Linked DNA regions of Enteractinococcus fodinae. The protein of the gene in region 2 interacts with the protein of the main gene of each other region in a pairwise test. Links are inferred from orthologs where the notes say so. Each region holds a gene or a part of one and is shown on either strand. Other genes may lie near its edges.

Region 1 (6,896 bases), 1.3 Mb from region 2 along the record:
CGTCAATCCAATTGTTTTCACGTTACAGTCTCCAAAAATGACAGAGTAAGATAATACGTTAGCACCCTTAGGCAGTTAGGTCAGCCTAAGCTAACTTCGCATCAGTTTAGTGAGCCTTCCTGAATTAGCGCAAGGCGGAATGACGTTATCCAGATCACACTACTGATGTAAACCGCAGAAAGCCGCCATTTGCGGCCAGAAAAACTTTAAATAAAGCTCAGAAACTGGACCCATCTATCCGTCGGCCTGTGCAATTCGTACCGATTTCATGCCAAAGTCCGGTTGCGCCTGTTGGTAAGTTCATTATCGGCTAAGTTTTGTGCGCGTCGAAGAAGTACCAACAGACTCCCAGGAATTTCTGGGGAAACGTCCCGGAGTCTCAGATCAGCAGACGCTACGTTCCCACACTGCCGCCCGGTACGATGAAGTGGAGATATACAGGAGGCTTCACGGTGCGTTTAGATTTTGCAAAATCAGCTCAGTCCAGCATTGGTATTGAATGGGAGCTGGGGCTTGTCGACGCCGACACCGGAGAGTTACGCAACGTCAGTGACGATATCTTGGCACAACTGAAACTGCCCTCGGATGAGCCATATCAAATTGTGGGCGAATTTATGCTCAACACCTTGGAACTCGTCACCGGCGTGTGCAACACCGTTGACGAGGGCCTCGATCAACTCGCCTCCGCCGGACGCCACATCTTGGAGCTGATCGATACCGACGATATGGCATTGTTCTCCCAGGGGACCCACCCCTTTGCGTTCGGGTTAGACGAACGCATTTCGTCGGGTCAGCGCTACCAAAAGTTACTCGATAAAACGCAGTACTGGGCCTATCAGATGCTGATCTACGGTGTGCATGCCCATATCGGGTTGGATCATGTCGCCAAAGCGATGCCCGCGGTGAACTACCTCATTCAGTATTACCCACATATGCTGGCCCTAAGTGCCTCAAGCCCCTACTGGGGTGGCTACGACACCGGTTACGCATCACAGCGCACCCTAATATTCCAACAGCTGCCCACCACCGGTCTGCCCTTCCAATTTCATCAGTGGTCGGAGTACGAACACGTCGTGGGAGACCTCTTCAACGTGGGCGTGGTCGATGATGTCACAGAGGTGCGATGGGATATTCGGCCGGTTCCGCGCTTTGGCACCGTCGAACAACGGGTCTGTGACGGAGTGGCCACCTTACAACAGGTTGGAGCTATCACAGCCCTCACGCAGTGCTTAGTCCATGAGGCCGTCGGAGGCGACGCGGACGCGGTCAGAGAGATTGATATCTTGCCGCCGTGGTTCGTGCAAGAAAATAAGTGGCGCGCGGCCCGGTACGGACTTGAAGCCGACATCATTATCGATACGGCGGGCACCCAGTTGCCGGTAACTCAACATCTCGACCAGACCCTGAACCGGTTGGAGCCCATTGCAGCCGAACTCAAGTGCGCTCGCGAACTGAGTTGGGTTGAAGACATGATCCGGTCGGACACGTCTGCGGCCCGTCAGCGTGCACAGACGCAATCGACGTTTGGACATCGGGTAAGCCAGGAAAAACTGGCCGCTCTGGTGCTGGATTCAGCAGCCGAGACCGGCCAGTCATTACGGACCTGGCGCTAGCGTTACCGCATGCTCTTGACGACGAAGGTGTCGCGTTTCCCGAAGTAGAACAAGCCGGTGAGAATCGACCCGACCAGCACCACGGCCATCACGATCAGCAGCGGGTAGGGCCCAAGCTGCACGATTAAGGGTATCGATGCCGCCGTCACGAGCCCGCCACCAAAGAAGGGCTCAAACGCTAGCTGTTTATAGCCAAAGGCTTCATACGCGGGACTTTCTTGTTTGGGATCGGCCATGCGCAGCAACAATAGCCCGGTGGCGGTGACACCCATGGACTGACCGAAGTCGGCGATACCGCGTTCGAACCAGTAACTTTGGATAAAGCGGGGAGCCAGGAAGAACAACACAAACACGTTCCAGGCAATACCGGCAATCGCCAGGATGGCAAATGGGCCGATGTTGTTGGCGATAGCGTCCAAGGACAACGTGGCCAAAGCGGCGATGATCAGGGTATCCAGTGCCAGGCCTTGGATACGCTCCATGGTGCCGCGGTCGATCAAGTTGGCCAGGCCGGTTTTATCCGCAACTAACTGAATGATTACGCCGCCCAGCATGGCAAGTGGAAACAGTGGGACGTAGGCGAAGATCTCGATGCTATCGGCCCACAGCCACTGCTCGACAGCCTGCAAGCCAGACAAGATTCCTTGACCAATGATGATCGCCACGGCAATGATACCGATGTGCAACGTCAACGTGTCCAGCGACTCTGAGCGAACGGTCTGCGCCCCGCCGGAAGGCTGGTCCCGGTGATAGAAGCCTTGGGCAATTTCAGGATCTTGATTCGATTTCACATCCAGGGTCTCTGAATGGCCTCGCCGGGCCGCCCAGTTGACCGCAATCACGCCAACAATCACGCCGGATAGGATGCCAACGGTCGCCATCACTAATGCGAGGTCGCCGCCTTCTTCGAAGCCCAACTCGGTCATGACCGGTGCCATCCCGGCCGCCGTACCGTGACCGCCTTCGAAGCCGATCTCGATCAGAGCACCGAACATCGGGCTGACATTAAACAGCGGCACGAGGATTAATACGGCCAGCAGCATGCCGATGACATATTGGCCGGAGGCAAACGTGAAGCCCAAAGATAATTGGGGCCCGAGCAAGGTCACTGCCCGTTTGGGCGAAGGGATGGCGCTGCCAAGAAATAGGGCAGCGAAGACCACACTGATCAGCAGGCCGGGGATTTCCGACCAGACGGACATCACCTCAGCCCCGAAAAGCCCGCCTTCGGTGAGACCGTCCCAGCCGAGCCAACCACCCAAACGACCCAGAACTTGCGGGCCGACAATCAGGGCAATAAATCCTGCGATCAGTGAGACCGGGAGGAAGAGTTTTTGTGCGGTTTTGCTGTAGGCACGCACCGCGATGCCCACCAGTGCCAAGACACCCAGTAATAAAATGGCCAGCGCAACAGTTGTAGGCGACATACGAGGGACCTTTCATCCGGGCGTGTTCGACACACCGCTGACGGGTACGGTATGAGATCTACCAGTTCACTACCGCCTACCGCAATCTTTAGAGCTCGTCAGACACGGATTGAGGTCAGACACTCACAATGCCGACGTGTTGCGTTGGGTCCGCAGAAAATTGCAAATCCGATGGGGAGACTCCGTCAGCCACCAATTGAGCGCCAAGCGCTGCGACCATCGCGCCGTTATCGGTGCACAGGTTCAAGGGCGGGATGGTCAAGCCGATACCTGCAGCGTGGGTTCTTTCGGTCAGCAGTTGCCGGAGTCGAGAGTTCGCAGCCACTCCCCCGCCCAGCAGAATGTGGTCGATACCGTGCTCGGAGGCCGCCAGCACAGTCTTTTTGGTAATCACATCTGCCACCGCTTCCTGGAAGGAAGCGGCAATGTCATTGGCTGGGACGGGCAGGTCACGCAGGTGGTACTGTTCCACGGCCCGGGAGACGGCGGTTTTCAAACCAGAAAACGACCAGTTATAGCGGTCTTTGCCAGGGGTTTCTGGGGTACCCATGTTTTTGGGTGCGCTCAACCCGCGCGGAAAACGGAAGGCCTGCGGGTCGCCTTCCTTGGCCATCTTGTCGATGGCGGGACCACCCGGATAGCCTGCCCCGATGAGCCGCGCGACCTTGTCGTAGGCTTCACCGGCGGCATCATCAATGGTACTGCCAAGTAATTCCACGTCGGAGGTCAGGGAGTTGATCTTGAGCATTTCGGTGTGCCCGCCGGATACCAGTAACGCCCCAAGTTGGCTGCTGTTGCCCAGATCAGCGGCAACATCATCGAGGTAACCCACCCCGATATGCGCGATGAGGTGATTGATGCCGTAGAGGGGTTTGCCGGTGGCGACCGCGAGCGCTTTGGCCCCGGCGACACCGACCATCAGTGCCCCGGCCAGACCCGGTCCGGCGGTCACAGCGATGGCATCAATATCAGCCAAGTCGAGCTGCGCTTCGTCGAGAGCAGCGTTGAGGACGGGCAGGAATTCCGTGACGTGGGCACGCGCTGCGATTTCTGGGATCACACCCCCGAAGGCCACGTGGTCGTCCATAGAGGAAGCGACCTGATGGGCCAAGAGTTTCGTCCCGGACACAATGCCGACACCGGTTTCGTCGCACGAGGTTTCAATGCCTACCACGATGGGGCCTGTCATGTTACTCCTTACTGGACAGCGCGGTGGCTGTGGATGGGCCGGGTTCGCGCAGCCGTTTGCGCATCACCCAGGCGTCGATACCGCCAGGATAATACCGGGGGCGCGTGTGGATGTGGGTGAATCCGTTGTCGGCATAAAGCTGTTGGGCCACGGTGTTATCTGCTCGAACTTCTAATAAGAGGTCCTCGGCTCCCAGCTCGTGGGCGGTGCGGATGAGCCAGAGCAGTAATGTGGCTCCGAGCTTTTTGCCGGTGTGGTCCGGGTGGACGCCAATGGTGGTGATGTCGGCAAACGGTGGCCCATAGAGCAGCCCCGCAAAACCAACGATAACGCCTCGGTGGGTGATCACCTGGTAGAACCGGTCGGGGTTCTTATGTACTGAGGCTTGGTATTCGGCGGTGAAGATGTCCAGGGACCAGGCGTCGGGACCAAACACTGTCGCGTCCAGCTCGGCCACGGGTGCCACATCTGCGGCGGTCCAGGCTCGTTGCGTGTAGCCGGTGGGCAGCACGAGGGGTTCGGGGATGGTCATGGGCGCAGGTTTTTGGGGATCTGGGCATCGTGACCACGTAAATATTGTGGTTCGACGGGTAAGAGTTCGCTCCCGCGGCGCAGCGCAAGGCTGCCGAACGCGGCGATATCGGCGGCGTCTGGGACCGCATCGGTATACCCGGTCATGCCATGCAGGACCTCGGGGTACAGTCCAGCTCCGGCACCGTAGACCGGCAGTTTGGTCACGTCTTGCGGGTCGGTCACGAAAGGTCCGTGCAGTCGCTGGGGTTGACCGCCAATGTTGTCGTAGTGGGCCCAGTAGACCTCTTTGCGTCGGGCGTCAGTGGCCACGATGAATTCTTCGGCCCCGATGCGGAAGGCTGCAGGTGCCACACGGTGGGCCAACCCATCATGGCTGAGCACCCCGTAGACCGGGACCTGCCAGGTGTGCGCCAGGGTTTGGGCGGTAATAATGCCTGCTCGTAGTCCGGTGAACGGCCCCGGTCCGACACCCACGAAGATCCCATCGAGAGCTTGCGGGTTGTGGGGGTCCAGGCCCGCTTCTGCCAGGACCTCGGTGATGAATCCGGCCAGGACCTCCGAGTGGTTGCGGTGCGAGTCGGTTGCCCGGTGGGCAATGGTTTGGCCGTCGCGGTAGACTGCCGCCGAGGCAGTCGCCGAGGTGTCCATGGCTAAATACGTGGTACTCATAGTTGTCCTTCCCAGCGCGGTCCGTAGCCGGTCAGAATCGCGCTGCGGGATTCATCGACCTCGTCGTCGGAAAAGTCGGTGACCAATTCGTCGGTGGAAGCTCCGGGGCGGATCAGCTCGATATCAAGGTAGGAGTCGGTCAGGTCTTCGGCGGTGCCGCGTCCCCATTCGATGACCACCACCGAGTCGGTCAGCCACGTTTCCAAATCGAGACTGGCCAACTCGTCGGCGCCGGTGATGCGGTACGCGTCGACGTGGACCAGATTGAGCCCATCCGCCGGATGGTTGTGGTGACGGGCTAACACAAAGGTGGGCGAAGTAATCGGTGCGGTGATCCCCAGGGCTTTCGCCATGGCCTGGGTGAAGGTGGTTTTGCCGGCCCCCAGATCGCCGGTGAGGATAATGACATCGCCGGCGCGCAGCTGAGCGGCGACCCGGGTGGCAAGTGCTTGGGTATCGGCGAGGTCGGCGAGTTCATAACGTTGTTGCATGGTTAGATCCAAGGCTTGTGGATGCGTGGCACGCGCGCACCGATCCGCGTGACGAGTTCGTAGTTGATCGTGCCGGCAGCCAGGGCCCATGCATCGGAGGTGAGCCCGGACTTTGGGCCGAACAGTTCCACGGGCGCCCCGACGGGGGCGGTAAGTTCATCGTCGCGGTCGGTATTGAGGTCAACGACGAACTGATCCATGGCAATACGGCCGGCCACGCGGTAATAGTTGCCGTCAATCCACACGGGGGCTCCTTCGGCGATGCGCGGCACCCCGTCGGCATAGCCACACGGCACCAGTGCTAGCCGCGTGGGAGTCTGACAGCGGTAGGCGTAGCCGTAGGACACTCCGGTGCCTTCATCAGCAGGCTTATTATTGGCCACGGTGGTGCCAAAACTCATCACCTGGCGCAGCCCGAGATCCTCGGGGGTGCGTTCGGCAAAGGGGCTCAACCCATAGATCGCGACCCCGGCCCGCACCATATCCAAGTGCGTATCAGGCCGCGACAGCAGCGCCGGTGAATTCGCAACGTGGCGGACGTCGACGGTCAGTCCGTGTTTGCGGGCGGTATCCACGGCTTGGTGGTAGGCGGCGAGCTGTTCATCCACGGCGGCTTCCCCGTCGGGGTCATCGGCGGTGGCGAAATGGGTAAAGACCCCCACGACGCGCACGATGCCGGTCTGTTGGAGTTCGGAGGCGCGTTTGCACAACTCATCCCACTGTTCGGGGGCCGCACCGTTGCGTGACAGGCCGGTGTCGATTTTCAGATGAATGCGGGCTGGCAGGTCAGCAGCGCGTGCGGCTTCGGCGACCATTTCGATTTCTGGGCCGGAGACCCCGATATCGATGTTGTGTTCAATGGCCGCTCGAAAGGGCGTCCGGATGGTGTGCAACCAGGCCAGTAGAGGGGCGGTGATGCCGGCTTCGCGTAACTCGAGCGCTTCGCGAATGTGGGCGGTCCCGATCCAGGTGG
Region 2 (11,058 bases):
CGTCGTCCCCACCTTCCTCCGAGTTGACCCCGGCAGTCTCCCATGAGTCCCCAACCGAATTGCTGGCAACATAGAATAGGGGTTCCGCTCGTTGCGGGACTTAACCCAACATCTCACGACACGAGCTGACGACAACCATGCACCACCTGTACACCAGCCCCGAAGGGAAACCCCATCTCTGAGGCGGTCTAGTGTATGTCAAGCCTTGGTAAGGTTCTTCGCGTTGCATCGAATTAATCCGCATGCTCCGCCGCTTGTGCGGGCCCCCGTCAATTCCTTTGAGTTTTAGCCTTGCGGCCGTACTCCCCAGGCGGGGCACTTAATGCGTTAGCTACGGCGCGGAAATCGTGGAAATGATCCCCACACCTAGTGCCCAACGTTTACGGCATGGACTACCAGGGTATCTAATCCTGTTCGCTCCCCATGCTTTCGCTCCTCAGCGTCAGTAACAGCCCAGAGACCTGCCTTCGCCATCGGTGTTCCTCCTGATATCTGCGCATTTCACCGCTACACCAGGAATTCCAGTCTCCCCTACTGCACTCCAGCCTGCCCGTACCCACTGCAAACCCAGGGTTAAGCCCTGGGCTTTCACAGCAGACGTGACAAACCGCCTACGAGCTCTTTACGCCCAATAATTCCGGATAACGCTCGCACCCTACGTATTACCGCGGCTGCTGGCACGTAGTTAGCCGGTGCTTCTTCTGAAGGTACCGTCACCCCCAAAGGGGGCTTCTTCCCAACTGAAAGAGGTTTACAACCCGAAGGCCGTCATCCCTCACGCGGCGTCGCTGCATCAGGCTTGCGCCCATTGTGCAATATCCCCCACTGCTGCCTCCCGTAGGAGTCTGGGCCGTGTCTCAGTCCCAGTGTGGCCGGTCACCCTCTCAGGCCGGCTACCCGTCAACGCCTTGGTAGGCCATTACCCCACCAACAAGCTGATAGGCCGCGAGACCATCCCAAACCGCAAAAGCTTTCCACCAACCACCATGCGATGGCTAGTCCTATCCGGTATTAGACCCAGTTTCCCGGGCTTATCCCAGAGTTCAGGGCAGGTTCCTCACGTGATACTCACCCGTTCGCCACTCATCCACCCCCAGCAAGCTGGGAGCTTCAGCGTTCGACTTGCATGTGTTAAGCACGCCGCCAGCGTTCATCCTGAGCCAGGATCAAACTCTCCATACAAAACATATGAAAACATTCAATCAAACAGACCAGGCCGGAAACAGCCCAATCCCTGGCACTACCACAACCAACCACACGGAGGTACGATCAGCCATGGCATAACCATTCAAAAATAAATGGCATCAAACAAACTTGGCACACTATTGAGTTCTCAAACAACCACCACCACCCACCAACCACCCCACAACACGCAGAGCAGCCACCAAGCAGCAAACCAACGACCCACAACCAAACCGTCATGAACCACACCAAAACCGGCGCAAAACACAACACTAAACAACGTAGAAGACGAAGTCAAATCCGTCTAGCTGGAGTCTAAATTCAACGTTACCGGCAGATGAACTGCGCTGGGCAACAAAGAACCACTCTATCAGACAAGCTGAGTAGAATGTCAACTCCGCTCTAAGTCGTGTCGATCACAGTAGCGAAAAACGCTACGAGACCGTCACAAAGCACATGAACAGATTGTCACTGCCCACCGTACCCACTTAGTAACTACAAGATGAAATCGAAGTGATTTCTTACTTGGCATCAAGTCGAAACTTTATCGTATCACAAGTGCATTCGCGCTTGTCAAATCGACTTGAATCGTGGAATCGCTGTATAAATTTTTCTAAAAGAACTTCGGTGTCTCAGCGCTTCCCGTCTCCGGTCTGCCCTGGGCACGAGAGATAACTATACACACCTTAATTCGGAACGCAAAACCGGCTGCAAGCCTTTGAACATGGCATGTTTTGTTATGTGTTTCATTCTTTTTGTCGGTTATCAGTAAATATACCTGGAGTTCACCTCGGGCGTGTGAGGGAGGTCTCTCGATTTGGTGCAAATTGCGGGGCAAGTGCCAACCGACCGGATTAAACACCAACGCGGGTGCGCATTGGAATCAGCTCGCACCCGCGTGGTTTTTTGGTCTTGTTATTGCAACAGTGTTCGGTCCGATACTGCAGCGTCTTTGATCCTTGAAAATTGAGCTAAGAGATCCTCAACGCCCATCGCTTCCTTCTCGGCGCCGGACACATCAAGAATGATTCGTCCCTCGTGCATCATGATCAGGCGGTTTCCGACTTCTAGTGCTTGGCCCATGTTGTGGGTGACCATCAACGTCGTGAGTTCTTGCTCTTCGACCACTTTCTTGGTCAGGTGAGTAACCAATCGGGCACGTTCGGGATCGAGTGCGGCAGTATGCTCGTCGAGCAGCAAGATCTTTGGCTTGGAAAATGTAGCCATCAACAGCGATAGCGCCTGGCGTTGTCCACCAGATAGCAAGCCGACTTTTGCACTCAGGCGACGCTCGAGACCAAGTTCGAGAACTTCGAGTTCTTCAGCGAATCTTCTTCGCTTGGCCTTGGTAATTCCAAAAGCCAATCCGCGACGCATCCCCCGGCGTTCTGCTAAAGCCATGTTTTGTTCGATAGTTAGATCCGGTGCAGTGCCCGCCATTGGATCCTGAAAAACGCGTCCGACGTATTTGGCACGCTTGAAGTCTTTCATCCGAGTCACGTTTCGACCCGCAATCTCAACAGTTCCTGTATCAGGGTTAATCTTCCCAGCAATGGTGTTGAGCACCGTTGATTTTCCGGCACCGTTGGAACCGATGACCGTGACGAAGTCACCGTTGTCTAACTCGAGGTTCACATCGGCTAGGGCGATTCGTTCGTTGATCGAATTCGGGAAAAAGGTTTTATTGACGTTGTTAAGCCTTAACATTGGTGGCCTCCTTAAACGCTGGGTCCGCAGTGGTAGCGCCTGTAGTCTTCGGCCGCTTTCGGATTCGCCACTTGGGGATCAGGAGCGCAATGACCACAATAATTGCCGAGATGAGGCGCATATCGTTCGGGTTGAACCCAACGGCTAACGCTCCTTGCACTGCAGCACGGTAGATGATGGACCCGATGATTACCGCGGTGGTTGCGATCAAGACTTCCCGGTTCCGGGTGCCAAAGAAGAACTTACCGACAGCCGTGTTAGCAAAACCATGTACGAAACGGTTGTTGAAGAGCGCTTGACCCAGAATCACCGAAGCCAGGCCCACCAGAATCAGACCGATACCCATCGAAATATCAGCTGAACCCTGTTTCTGGGCGATAAATGCACCGGCCATGCCAACCAAACCGTTGGACACGGCCAGCCCCACGATCTTCATCGTGTCTGTGGAAACGCCCAAGGAGCGCACCATCTCTTCATTGTCCCCGGTTGCTTGCAGGCCGAGACCCATGTCGGTACCAAGGAACCAGTCCAGTACGAGTTTGACGACCAACACGATAATGGCCAGCACGAGGATCAGGGTCCATCCCGTGATGCCAGTGCCGCTAAACCAGGTGTACAGCGTGTCGTTGCCAAGAAGTGGGACGTTCGCGCGGTTGCCCATGATCCGCAGGTTGATGGAATACAGCGCAAGCATCGTCAGGATCCCGGCGAGCAAGGGATTGATGCCGCCTTTAGCGTGTAATAAGCCGGTGACAACGCCGGCTAGCGCTCCGGCAAGAAATGCAGCCCCTAATGCAAGCACAGGATCAAGATCGTAATTCACGATCAGAATCGCCGCCGTTGCCGCACCAGTGGTGAAAGACTGATCAACCGTTAGGTCTGGAAAATTCAAAATGCGGAAAGTCAGATACACGCCGAGGGCCATAATGGCGTATATGAGACCGAGTTCTAGTGTCACGGTCATAGCGGGACGGATTCACCTTTCGTGATGAGTGAGAACGGGCCCGGGCAGACGATCGCTGACCCAGGCCCGTTTGGTAAGTTGTTACCCGTGTGAGATCAGTGGCGATCTACTCGGTATCATCGCCTGTCTCGGCGTCATCTTCAGTGGCGGTTTCTTCTTCGGTAGCGGCGTCGTCGCCCTCTTCACCGACGATATTGGCTTCGTCAACCATATCCTGTGGGATTTCGACGCCCATCTGTTCAGCAGCGTCCAGGTTGAAGGTGTACTCCAGTGCGTCTGGATCAGCCAGGCTTGGTGGCGTATCCGCCAATTCAGCCTCACCGGTGATCAAAGACAACACCATCTCACCAGCTTGACGACCGTGTTCGTAGTAGTTCAGACCATACGTGCCGATGGTGCCGCGTTCTACGGAGTCGGATTCAGCAGCAAATACTGGAATCTGGTTATCGATGCCGTATGAAATAACGGTTTCCAAACCAGAGACCACAGTGTTGTCCGTGGGCACGTAGATCGCGTCAACGTTACTGAAGGACTCCACACCCTGGGCAACCTCGGAAGTGTTCGTCACCGCGACCTCTTGGATTTCAAACCCGAGCTCCTCGGCCGCGTCTTGGGCTGCCTCAACTTGGACCACCGAGTTCGATTCAGCCGACGAGTATGGAATACCGATGACTTCGACGTCTCCGACGACATCAAGGATCAACTGCAGTTGTTCGTCGACGGGGTTCATATCCGAAACGCCGGTGATGTTGTCTCCGGGTGTGTCCCAGTCTGGCACGAGGCCAGCATCGACCGGGTCAGTAACCGCGGAGAACACGACCGGGGTGTCTTCGATGGTGGTAGCAGCCGCAATGGCAACGGGGGTAGCGATCGGTACCACGGCGTCCAGGTCACCGTCGCCAGCAAATCCACCGACTACGTTGTTCATGGTGGCTTGGTCCGCCTGAGCGTTTTGCTCTTCGACCTCTATGTCGTGGTCAGATTCTTCGAGGACATCTTTGATGCCTTGGGCGGTGGCATCCAATGATGGGTGCGAAACATATTGGGCGATGCCAACTTTGTAGCTTTCGCCTTCTGCTTCACCGCCGCCTCCGCCGTTGCCACCGTCATCTCCGCCACAGGCGGTGAGCAGCAGGCCCAGGGTCGCCGAGGTCGCGACTGTTTTTAGCAGGGTAGTTCGCTTCATGTGTTACTCCAACTCTTGACTGATGTGAGCGATAGATTGTGTCCCACGTTACAAACGTGAGCTTAGTCAATCTTATGCCGAAGTCGCGCAATTTCGTAGAGGGTAATTCCAGCGGCCAGGGATGCGTTCAAAGATTCCAGCTGCGAAGAGATCGGAATCGATACGATTTGGTCTACTGTCTCGCTGATCAGGCGCGATAGTCCGGCCCCCTCAGCGCCGACGACGACACACAGCGGCTCGGTCGCCAGCGGCAAACCGGGCAGTGATTGGTCACCGTCACCGTCCAAACCGATCGTGAAGATTCCGGCTTTTTTATATTCGGTCAGCGCGTTGTTGAGGTTGGTGACTTGTCCGACCGGGACTCGAGCGGCTGCACCCGCGGAGGTTTTCCAGACGGTGGCGTTTACTCCGACGGCACGTCGCGTTGGGATAACTACCGCATCAGCACTGAAGGCGGCTGCCGAACGGAGGATTGCACCTAAATTATGTGGGTCCGTGATGGAATCCAGAGCCACCACCAAGGGCGGATATTTCCGGTAGCCTTTTTCCCAATCAGCCATTAACTCGGTGACGAGGTCGATGCCGTTTTCGTATTCGTACGGGGGCACCTGCAGGGCGATCCCCTGGTGCCGGGCATTATCAGTCAAACGCGCCAACTGAACTTCGGACGCTTCAATGACCGGAATGCCGCGGTCGGCTGCCATCCGAACCGAGTTACGGATCCGATCGTCCATTTCGACCCCGGCAGCGACGTAGAGCGTGGTGGCCGGGACTTCTGCCTCAAGTGCTTCTACCACCGGGTTCCGGCCAGCGACCGCATCGGCAGTCCGGTCTGATTTGCGCTGTTTTTGCGCCGGGGGGCGATAGTTCTTGTGCCAGGTCCGCTCGGAAGCCTTAGGGGTTGGCCCCTTGCCTGAGAGTTTTCGACGGCCTTGACCGCCAGAACCTTTCGATGGGCCCTTCTTTCGTGAAGAGCCGCCGTGACGAGTACTCATATGCTCGTCCTTTCTATAGTGAAATCTAGTAGTTTTACTCGGTGATCGACCAGGTCGCGCCGTCGGGACCATCTTCAACGATGATGCCTGCCGCAGCCAGCTGGTCACGAATGGCATCGGCTGTTGCCCAATCGCGATCCTTACGTGCTTGAGCACGCGCCGCTATTTGGGCTTCGACAAGCTCTTCCAGCGCCCGATACGTTGCGGTGTCTGTGCTGCTGAGGGATTCGTCTGCCGAGTTGAGCCCCAGGATCTCGACCATGGTGTTGACTTGGCTCAGGTATTGCCGGACATTTTCAGTATCTTGTGCATCCAGCGCCGAGTTCCCAGCGCGCACCGTGGCATGGAGCACGGCGAGAGCTTCGGGCACGTTCAGATCATCTTCCATCGCGGTGACAAAAGCCTCTGGTGCCTCTGCTCTATCGTCCGGTTCGGCAACGAGCTTGGCGGCCCGAGCTTGGAACGCTTCAATGCGCTCCAGGGCACTTTGGGCTTCTTTGAGCGCTGCCGGATGATAATCAAGTTGGGACCGGTAGTGCGCTTGGCCCAGGAAATACCGCACCGCACCGGGCCGGGCCATGGTCAACATTTGCTCTGGAGAGACCGTGTTGCCAACCGATTTCGACATTTTTTCGCCTTCGGATGTCACCAGTCCGTTATGCATCCAAAAGTTTGCGAATTTATCTCCGGCCGCAGCGGATTGAGCCAATTCATTTTCATGGTGCGGGAATCGTAGATCGAGTCCCCCGCCATGAATATCAAAATGACGTCCCAGGTATTTGGTTGCCATAGCGGAACACTCTATGTGCCAGCCTGGCCGGCCCTCGCCCCACGGCGCTGTCCAGGACGCTCCGGCAGGATCGGTCGGTTGTTTGGCTTTCCACAGGGCAAAATCTCGCGGATCTTTCTTGCCGCGCACTGGAGCATCTTCAGCATCTTGCATATTGTCTGCTGATTGATGGGTCAATGCGCCATAGTCCGGCCAGGAGGTCACATCAAAATAGACATCTGCAGACCCATCAAGTGCTTGATATGCGTGGCCGGTGTCGAGCAATCGCTGAATGAGCTCGATCATTTCAGGGATATGCCCGGTAGCACGGGGTTCGTATGTGGGACGACGCACCCCGAGTGCAGCGTAAGCCTGTGCAAATGCATTTTCGAAGCGGTAGGCAAGCGCCCACCACTGCTCTCGAGCCGGGTAGTCCTCGGTAGCAGTAAAGTCCGGCGCGAACGACTCGGCAGAGCGAGACAAGATTTTATCGTCGACGTCGGTCACATTACGCACCAGTGTCACTTTGTGCCCGGCGTATCCTAACCAGCGAACGAGGATATCGAAGACCACGGCCGAACGGATATGACCCACGTGCGGCCTACCTTGTACCGTTGCGCCACAGTAATAAATGGCGACCTCGCCGTCGTTGATTGGCTGAAAGTCCCGGATGGCCCCGGCGGCAGTATCATAAAATCGTTGTCCCACGCTGCCTGATTTTAGCCCAGTGGGCTGACTTCGAGGTAATCTGTCCCACCCGAACGGGCGTGGTCAGTCCTACTCCCGGTCGAGACCCAGTTCGAATGCGAGATATGTTGTCGTAAAGTAGTCGCTATTTCTTCAAATACGATAACCTCGTGATTGAAGCTTCTTGCATCGACCGTGCGTATGCGCCCGCTGCAAGGTATACATCACCTCTAGCGCACCTTATTTTTACGAGGAGAACCATCGTGAAGGTCAACACAACTCGCCGGAACGCATTTGCCGGCTTGGCATTGGCTGCCATCTTGGGCACCACCGGTTGCTCTTATATCAACCCACAGGCAACGACGTTCGAGTATGCACCCTCCGACGGAACGCAAACCACCGTGTATGCGGACGAGGAAACTTACCTCGGCGGTTTTGTCGAATTCGTAAATATCGGTGTCGTCACTCCAGACGCAAATGAGCCCGGTCGCGTATTTGGCACCATCCACAACAAGTCGGACAGCAGCGAAGATGTGGAACTGGAGATTAACAACAATACGCTCGAGTTCAGCCTGGATGCCGGCGAAGCACTGATGCTCGAAGAAGAAGACCTCGTCCTGGATACGGTCGGTACCGAGCCGGGCGGATTGGCCCCTGCCACCGCCAGCGCTTTCGGGAACTCCGTAGAGTTCACCGCGGCGGTTCTGCCACCGCGCTTGGAGCAGTACCGTGAGTTCTACCCCGGCGATGTTGACGTAGAAGAGCAGCGGGAACATCTCTACGACTTCCAGGGTCAGTACCACCGCGATGAGTAAACGCTAGGTTTTAAAGCACTGAGGGCCGGTCCATTTGGACCGGCCCTCAGTGCTTTAACCCGTTTTACGAGTTTTCGAATTTATAGCCCAGCCCACGCACTGTCATCAAATAACGCGGTGACGATGGGTCAGGTTCGATCTTGGAACGCAGCCGTTTAATATGAACGTCCAAGGTCTTCGTATCGCCCACATAGCCTGGACCCCATACTCGGTCGATGAGCTGACCGCGGGTCATGACTCGCCCAGCGTTGCGCAACAACATCTCGAGCAAGTCGAATTCTTTGAGCGGCATCGTGACTTCTCTGCCTTCTACAGAGACCACATGTCGTTCCACATCCATCCGGACCGGACCGGCCGCCACAGTGTCAGGAATCAGTTCCTCTGATTCAGCATTACGGCGCATGACCGCCCGTATACGGGCGATGAGCTCGCGGGCAGAATACGGCTTCGTGACATAGTCATCGGCCCCAAGTTCTAAGCCGACAACTTTATCGACCTCTCCGTCCTTAGCGGTCAGCATGATGACCGGAACTTGCGACTCTTGCCGAATCTGCCGGATCACATCGGTCCCGGGCTGGCCGGGGAGCATCAGATCCAACAGCACTAGATCAGCGCCGTTGCGGTCGAATTCTTCTACGGCTTCAAGGCCGTCTTCAACGACGGTGACCTCATACCCTTCCCGTTGTAGCAAGTACGACAGCGGGTCGGAGATCGAAGGTTCGTCTTCAACGACGAGAATCCGAGTCATCAGTGTTTTCCTTTCCCTTCACCAGGGTTGTGTGAATGTGAGGTGTGGCCCACGGTTTTCATATCCAGTTCCGTTCCTTCAGTGGCGGCTTCGTGTGCTTCGGGGTCTAGAGCTGGCAGTCGAATGAGGAAGGTTGACCCCTCGTCAACGACCGATTCCACCATGACTTCCCCGCCGTGATTGGAGACGGTATGTTTGACGATGCTCAGCCCGAGCCCGGTGCCACCGGTGGCACGGGAGCGGGCCGAATCGACGCGATAAAATCTTTCAAAAATCCGTTCCCGGTCTTCTTCAGCGATACCGGCACCCTGGTCACTGACTGCAATATGGACGACATCGTCGTGTTTGGTGACTTCTACCCACACGGTGGAACCGTCGGGAGAGTACGTCACAGCATTGTCAATGAGGTTGCGGATAGCCGCCATGAGCTGATCGTAGTCACCATAAACGGACAGCGGCTCGGGGGTACGGCTGTGAATAGTCACGTCGCGGGCCGCAGCTTCGGTCCGAACCCGGTCAATGGCCTCCGACACGAGCTTGGTGATATCGAGTGGCCTGGCCGTTTCAACAATGTCACGACCTTGCAGCCGTGAAAGTGAAATGACGTCTTGGACCAGCGCACTGAGTCGGACCGATTCAATGGACAGCCGATTGGCGAAGTGGCGTACAGCCGCGGGGTCGTCGGCGGCGTCTTCAATGGCTTCAGCAAGCAGGCTCATTGCCCCCACCGGGGTTTTGAGCTCGTGCGAGACGTTTGCGACGAAGTCATGGCGGATGGCTTCGGTACGGTGTTGTTGTGACCGGTCTTCGGCCATAATGACGATGTACTGATCGCCAATCGAGGTGGCACGCAAGTGGACTATCCATTGGCCCTGGGTGGGCGATACGGCCGGAATCTCGAAACGGTAGTCATACAGCTGGCCGGCGGTTCGAACCCGGGAGGTCAGTTCCGCTAACTGTTTATGCCCCAGCTGATTCCCCCGGACCAGACCGAATGCATATGCCGAAGGATTAGCTCGCACCACGGTGTCTGCGACATCAACAATCACATAGGCTTGGCCAACCACCGCGAGCACATCCAAGGCGCCTTCCGGGATGGACTGCTCATGATCTGCCAGGCGTTCGATCCTTGAGCGCGACGAAATACGGAAGGCAACCATTGCGCCGACCGTGACGATCACACCGGCTAGTCCAAACAAGACTGCCACTGAAACTAGACTCTCCACAGTTGTAACAGTACCCATACTTTGGCCAACGCGTTGGCCGATTTTCATCATTTGGGTCCCAATACACTGATTTGTCTGGCAGAATTCACTCCTCGTTTACTTTGCTCCGAAACAGTAGACAGCGTTGGCCGAGTATATTGGCCTGCAACCAATCACCGTATCTACGAGGACACATCACATGCGCAAACTCTTTATGGCCGAGATGGAGGCCGTCGGCGACGATCTCGTCGAGATGGCCACCTTAGTGAATCGGGCTATGAAGCAAGCACGGGTCGCACTGGAGAGCCGGGACACCGGACTGGCTGAGACCGTCATCCTTCAGGACGCTCGCATCGACTACCTCCAAAACACCCTCGATGAACGCACCATTGAATTGCTGTTGTTGCAAAACCCGGTAGCCACCGACCTTCGCCTGTTGATTGCTGCGTTGCGCGTCTCGTCCTCTATGGAGCGCATGGGTGATTTAGCTCGCCACGTGGCAGCACTGGTGCGGCTGCGCTACCCAAATTCCGTCATTCCGGATGAGAGTCGCGCAGAAGTCGAAGAAATGGCGGAGCTGACGGTTTCGGTTGGTGAGCATCTGCAGCGCCTGATGACCAGCTATGACCTGGTTGAAGGACGCGAGATCGTCAAGCTGAACAACGACATTGATATATTGCACTCGCAGATTATGCAAAACGTCACCGAGGGCTCCTGGAACCTTTCTGGTCCACAAGCCCAAGATTTAACGCTCTTGGTCATGCGGTTAGAACGTTTCGGCGATCATGGGGTCTCCATCA
Region 3 (2,999 bases), 1.3 Mb from region 2 along the record:
GCCCGAGATCCTCGGGGGTGCGTTCGGCAAAGGGGCTCAACCCATAGATCGCGACCCCGGCCCGCACCATATCCAAGTGCGTATCAGGCCGCGACAGCAGCGCCGGTGAATTCGCAACGTGGCGGACGTCGACGGTCAGTCCGTGTTTGCGGGCGGTATCCACGGCTTGGTGGTAGGCGGCGAGCTGTTCATCCACGGCGGCTTCCCCGTCGGGGTCATCGGCGGTGGCGAAATGGGTAAAGACCCCCACGACGCGCACGATGCCGGTCTGTTGGAGTTCGGAGGCGCGTTTGCACAACTCATCCCACTGTTCGGGGGCCGCACCGTTGCGTGACAGGCCGGTGTCGATTTTCAGATGAATGCGGGCTGGCAGGTCAGCAGCGCGTGCGGCTTCGGCGACCATTTCGATTTCTGGGCCGGAGACCCCGATATCGATGTTGTGTTCAATGGCCGCTCGAAAGGGCGTCCGGATGGTGTGCAACCAGGCCAGTAGAGGGGCGGTGATGCCGGCTTCGCGTAACTCGAGCGCTTCGCGAATGTGGGCGGTCCCGATCCAGGTGGCCCCGGCAGCCACAGCGGTTTTGGCGACTTCGACCGCGCCGTGGCCGTAACCGTCGGCTTTGACCACAGCCATCACCTGGGCGGGTTTGACCCAGCGGGCGATGGTTTCGACGTTGTGTGCGAGCGCTGCGTGATCAATTGTCACCCAACGCTCTGGTTCTGCGGTCCAGGAGGTAGCCATAATGGTCTATTATTCCAGACCGAACTGCTTTGCTTGGCGAATGTAGTCAGCCAAGCTCGAGACGACAACCCCGCCGTCGGCTGCTGCTAGCTGGCCGGCCATCGAATGCAACCGGACTCCGGCGACCATGAGGCCAAACACTCGATCCGAGATCGCGGGGTCGTCGGGGTCTACGGTGGACAATCCGGCGCCCAGGATCCCGGCGAGCGTGTCGCCGGTGCCGGCGGTGGCAAGTTCAGCGGTGTAGGGCGGGTGCAGGCTGCGCTGGCCGGTGGGACCAAAGATGTAGGTGGTTGCGGATTTCAGCACCACCCACACCCCAAACCGTTGGGCGAAGGTTTCGGCTTGAGCTGCCACGTCTTGGTCGGTCAGATCGGGGGCGAGCCGCTGGGTCAGGCGCCGCATTTCCCCCACGTGTGGTGTCAAGACCAATGCGGCATAGTGAGCCTCGAAATGCTGGGCCGCTAAGACATCCAGACCCGAAGCGTCGACGAGCACCGGTAAGTCGTGTTGGGCGCCGGTTTCCAACGCTGCGGTAGCGGAGTGTTGGCCGCGCACCGTAGTGCCAAGACCAGGGCCGATCACGAGTGCGGTGGCTTTGGGCGTGATATTGTCTTCGACCACTACTTGTGGGGTGGCGGCTATGACGTGGTCGGCGACGATTTTGCCCCGCGGTGGTTCAGCGACCAAACTCAGATAGCCCACGCCGGTAGCGGTGGCAGCCTGAGTCACCAGGACTGCGGCCCCGGGGTATTCCGGTGAGCCTGCCACGACACTGAGCACCCCTCGGGAATATTTGTGCGCATCCCACCGTGGGCCACCGTAGTAGCGGGCCACATCGGTGTGCTCGGCAACCCACCACGGGGCTTCAATCGATGCTAATTCTGGTCCGATGCCAATATCAATGACGTGAATCCGGCCGGCATGGTGTGCGCCAGCTCCGACAAGGAGCCCGACTTTGGGCCCGCCAAAGGTCACGGTCACATCGGCTTGCAGACTCGCACCCGGGATGTCCCCGGTGTCAGCATGCACCCCCGAGGGGATGTCACACGCGATGATGCCTGCGGTAGCAGGAATGTGCAGGTTGCGGTCTGCCAAATAGGTCGGCATATCGAAGCTACCACTGAAGCCGGTACCAAACACCCCGTCAAGAACTACATCGGCTGCGTGGTCAATGCGGGTCGTGAAGCGGCCGCCCGCTGTGCGAAACGCTGTCCGGGCGGCGGGGTGGAGCTGGTCTGGGTCAGCGGTGATCGGCACGGCTTCGATGTGCACGCCTCGGGACGCGAGAAAACTTAAGGCCCACAGGGTGTCGCCCCCGTTATTGCCTTTACCCACCAGACCTATGACGCGGCTGCCATAAATCCGCCCCCGGTGTCGTAGAAAATCCAGGGTGTGCTGCGCCAGTCCCCAGGCCGCGGTGCGCATCAGGGTGGGTCCTTCACCGGCTGCCAGCCGTGGCTGTTCAGCCTCACGGATGTGGGTCCCGGTATAGCAGCGGTACATTAGCCCTCAGCAACGACCATAGCGGTTGCCCATCCCCCGTCGTGCGAGAGGGACAAGTGCCACCGACGGACCCCTTTGGCCGCGGCAATATCGGCCACGGTACCGGTCACGACGACATATGGGACACCGGAGGCTTCCCGGCCGATCTGGCAGTGCTGCCAGTTCATCCCAGCGGGTGCCGAAAGTGCTTTGGCGACGGCTTCTTTTGCTGCGAATCGTGCGGCCAGGGACTGGAGACTCAGGTGCCGTTCTGCGGGGGTAAATAAGCGTTCACGCAGTTTTGGGGTGCGCTCCAACTGCCGCTCGAAGCGCGCTATGTCAACCATGTCCACACCAATGCCGATGATCATAATTCGTAGTCTACCTTTTCTTGATGAGGGGTTTGTGATGTGTGGATTCGTAACTTCGGGTTCTGTCGCATCCACCGCAGCGCATCAAAGGTCAAGATGATCACCGCAATCCACACCAGAATAAAGCCGATCCAGCGGCCCGTTGACATCGCCTCGTTAAAGACGAAATACCCTAAAATGAACTGTGCAATGGGTGCGATGTACTGAAACATGCCCACCGTCGATAACGGTAACCGTGCTGCCGCACCGGCAAATAATAATAAGGGCACGACCGTGACGATCCCCACGACCGGCAGGGTCGCCGATTGGACGGTATCGAAGGTCTCAAACACACCTATCCCACCGGCTGTCCCGACCAGCCCCATGGAGGCGACCACCAACCAGATCCCGGAGGGAATGCT

Evidence for each region.
Region 1: the proteins of rlmB (region 2) and tsaE interact in binary tests that used the Escherichia coli proteins (3 or more experiments, as listed by UniProt). The link is inferred for Enteractinococcus fodinae from one-to-one orthologs.
Region 3: the proteins of rlmB (region 2) and J2S62_RS03805 interact in binary tests that used the Escherichia coli proteins (3 or more experiments, as listed by UniProt). The link is inferred for Enteractinococcus fodinae from one-to-one orthologs.

What each region holds. Positions count from the first base shown.
Region 1 is NZ_JAVDYJ010000001.1:799,590-806,485, reverse strand. What follows is about bases 4,177-6,896. They hold tsaE (tRNA (adenosine(37)-N6)-threonylcarbamoyltransferase complex ATPase subunit type 1 TsaE), read right to left. Parts: upstream 5,924-6,896; coding sequence 5,429-5,923; downstream 4,177-5,428. Other genes in these bases: alr (alanine racemase), read right to left, coding at 5,926-6,896; tsaB (tRNA (adenosine(37)-N6)-threonylcarbamoyltransferase complex dimerization subunit type 1 TsaB), read right to left, coding at 4,758-5,432; J2S62_RS03825 (GNAT family N-acetyltransferase), read right to left, coding at 4,231-4,761; tsaD (tRNA (adenosine(37)-N6)-threonylcarbamoyltransferase complex transferase subunit TsaD), read right to left, coding at 4,177-4,229. Outside these bases: J2S62_RS03845 (siderophore ABC transporter substrate-binding protein), read right to left, coding at 1-21; J2S62_RS03840 (glutamate--cysteine ligase), read left to right, coding at 453-1,613; J2S62_RS03835 (sodium/glutamate symporter), read right to left, coding at 1,616-3,040; more of tsaD, read right to left, coding at 3,156-4,176. UniProt on the Escherichia coli protein: Required for the formation of a threonylcarbamoyl group on adenosine at position 37 (t(6)A37) in tRNAs that read codons beginning with adenine.
Region 2 is NZ_JAVDYJ010000001.1:2,117,337-2,128,394, forward strand. What follows is about bases 4,069-6,920. They hold rlmB (23S rRNA (guanosine(2251)-2'-O)-methyltransferase RlmB), read right to left. Parts: upstream 6,035-6,920; coding sequence 5,102-6,034; downstream 4,069-5,101. Other genes in these bases: J2S62_RS09870 (ABC transporter substrate-binding protein), read right to left, coding at 4,069-5,039; cysS (cysteine--tRNA ligase), read right to left, coding at 6,069-6,920. Also shown: J2S62_RS09860 (ABC transporter ATP-binding protein), read right to left, coding at 2,098-2,889; J2S62_RS09865 (ABC transporter permease), read right to left, coding at 2,876-3,853; more of J2S62_RS09870, read right to left, coding at 3,960-4,068; more of cysS, read right to left, coding at 6,921-7,511; J2S62_RS09885 (hypothetical protein), read left to right, coding at 7,754-8,305; J2S62_RS09890 (response regulator transcription factor), read right to left, coding at 8,370-9,053; J2S62_RS09895 (sensor histidine kinase), read right to left, coding at 9,053-10,261; phosphate signaling complex protein PhoU, read left to right, coding at 10,458-11,058. UniProt on the Escherichia coli protein: Specifically methylates the ribose of guanosine 2251 in 23S rRNA.
Region 3 is NZ_JAVDYJ010000001.1:797,152-800,150, reverse strand. It holds J2S62_RS03805 (bifunctional ADP-dependent NAD(P)H-hydrate dehydratase/NAD(P)H-hydrate epimerase), read right to left. Parts: upstream 2,249-2,999; coding sequence 752-2,248; downstream 1-751. Other genes in the region: rarD (EamA family transporter RarD), read right to left, coding at 2,595-2,999; J2S62_RS03800 (holo-ACP synthase), read right to left, coding at 2,248-2,598; alr (alanine racemase), read right to left, coding at 1-742. UniProt on the Escherichia coli protein: Bifunctional enzyme that catalyzes the epimerization of the S- and R-forms of NAD(P)HX and the dehydration of the S-form of NAD(P)HX at the expense of ADP, which is converted to AMP.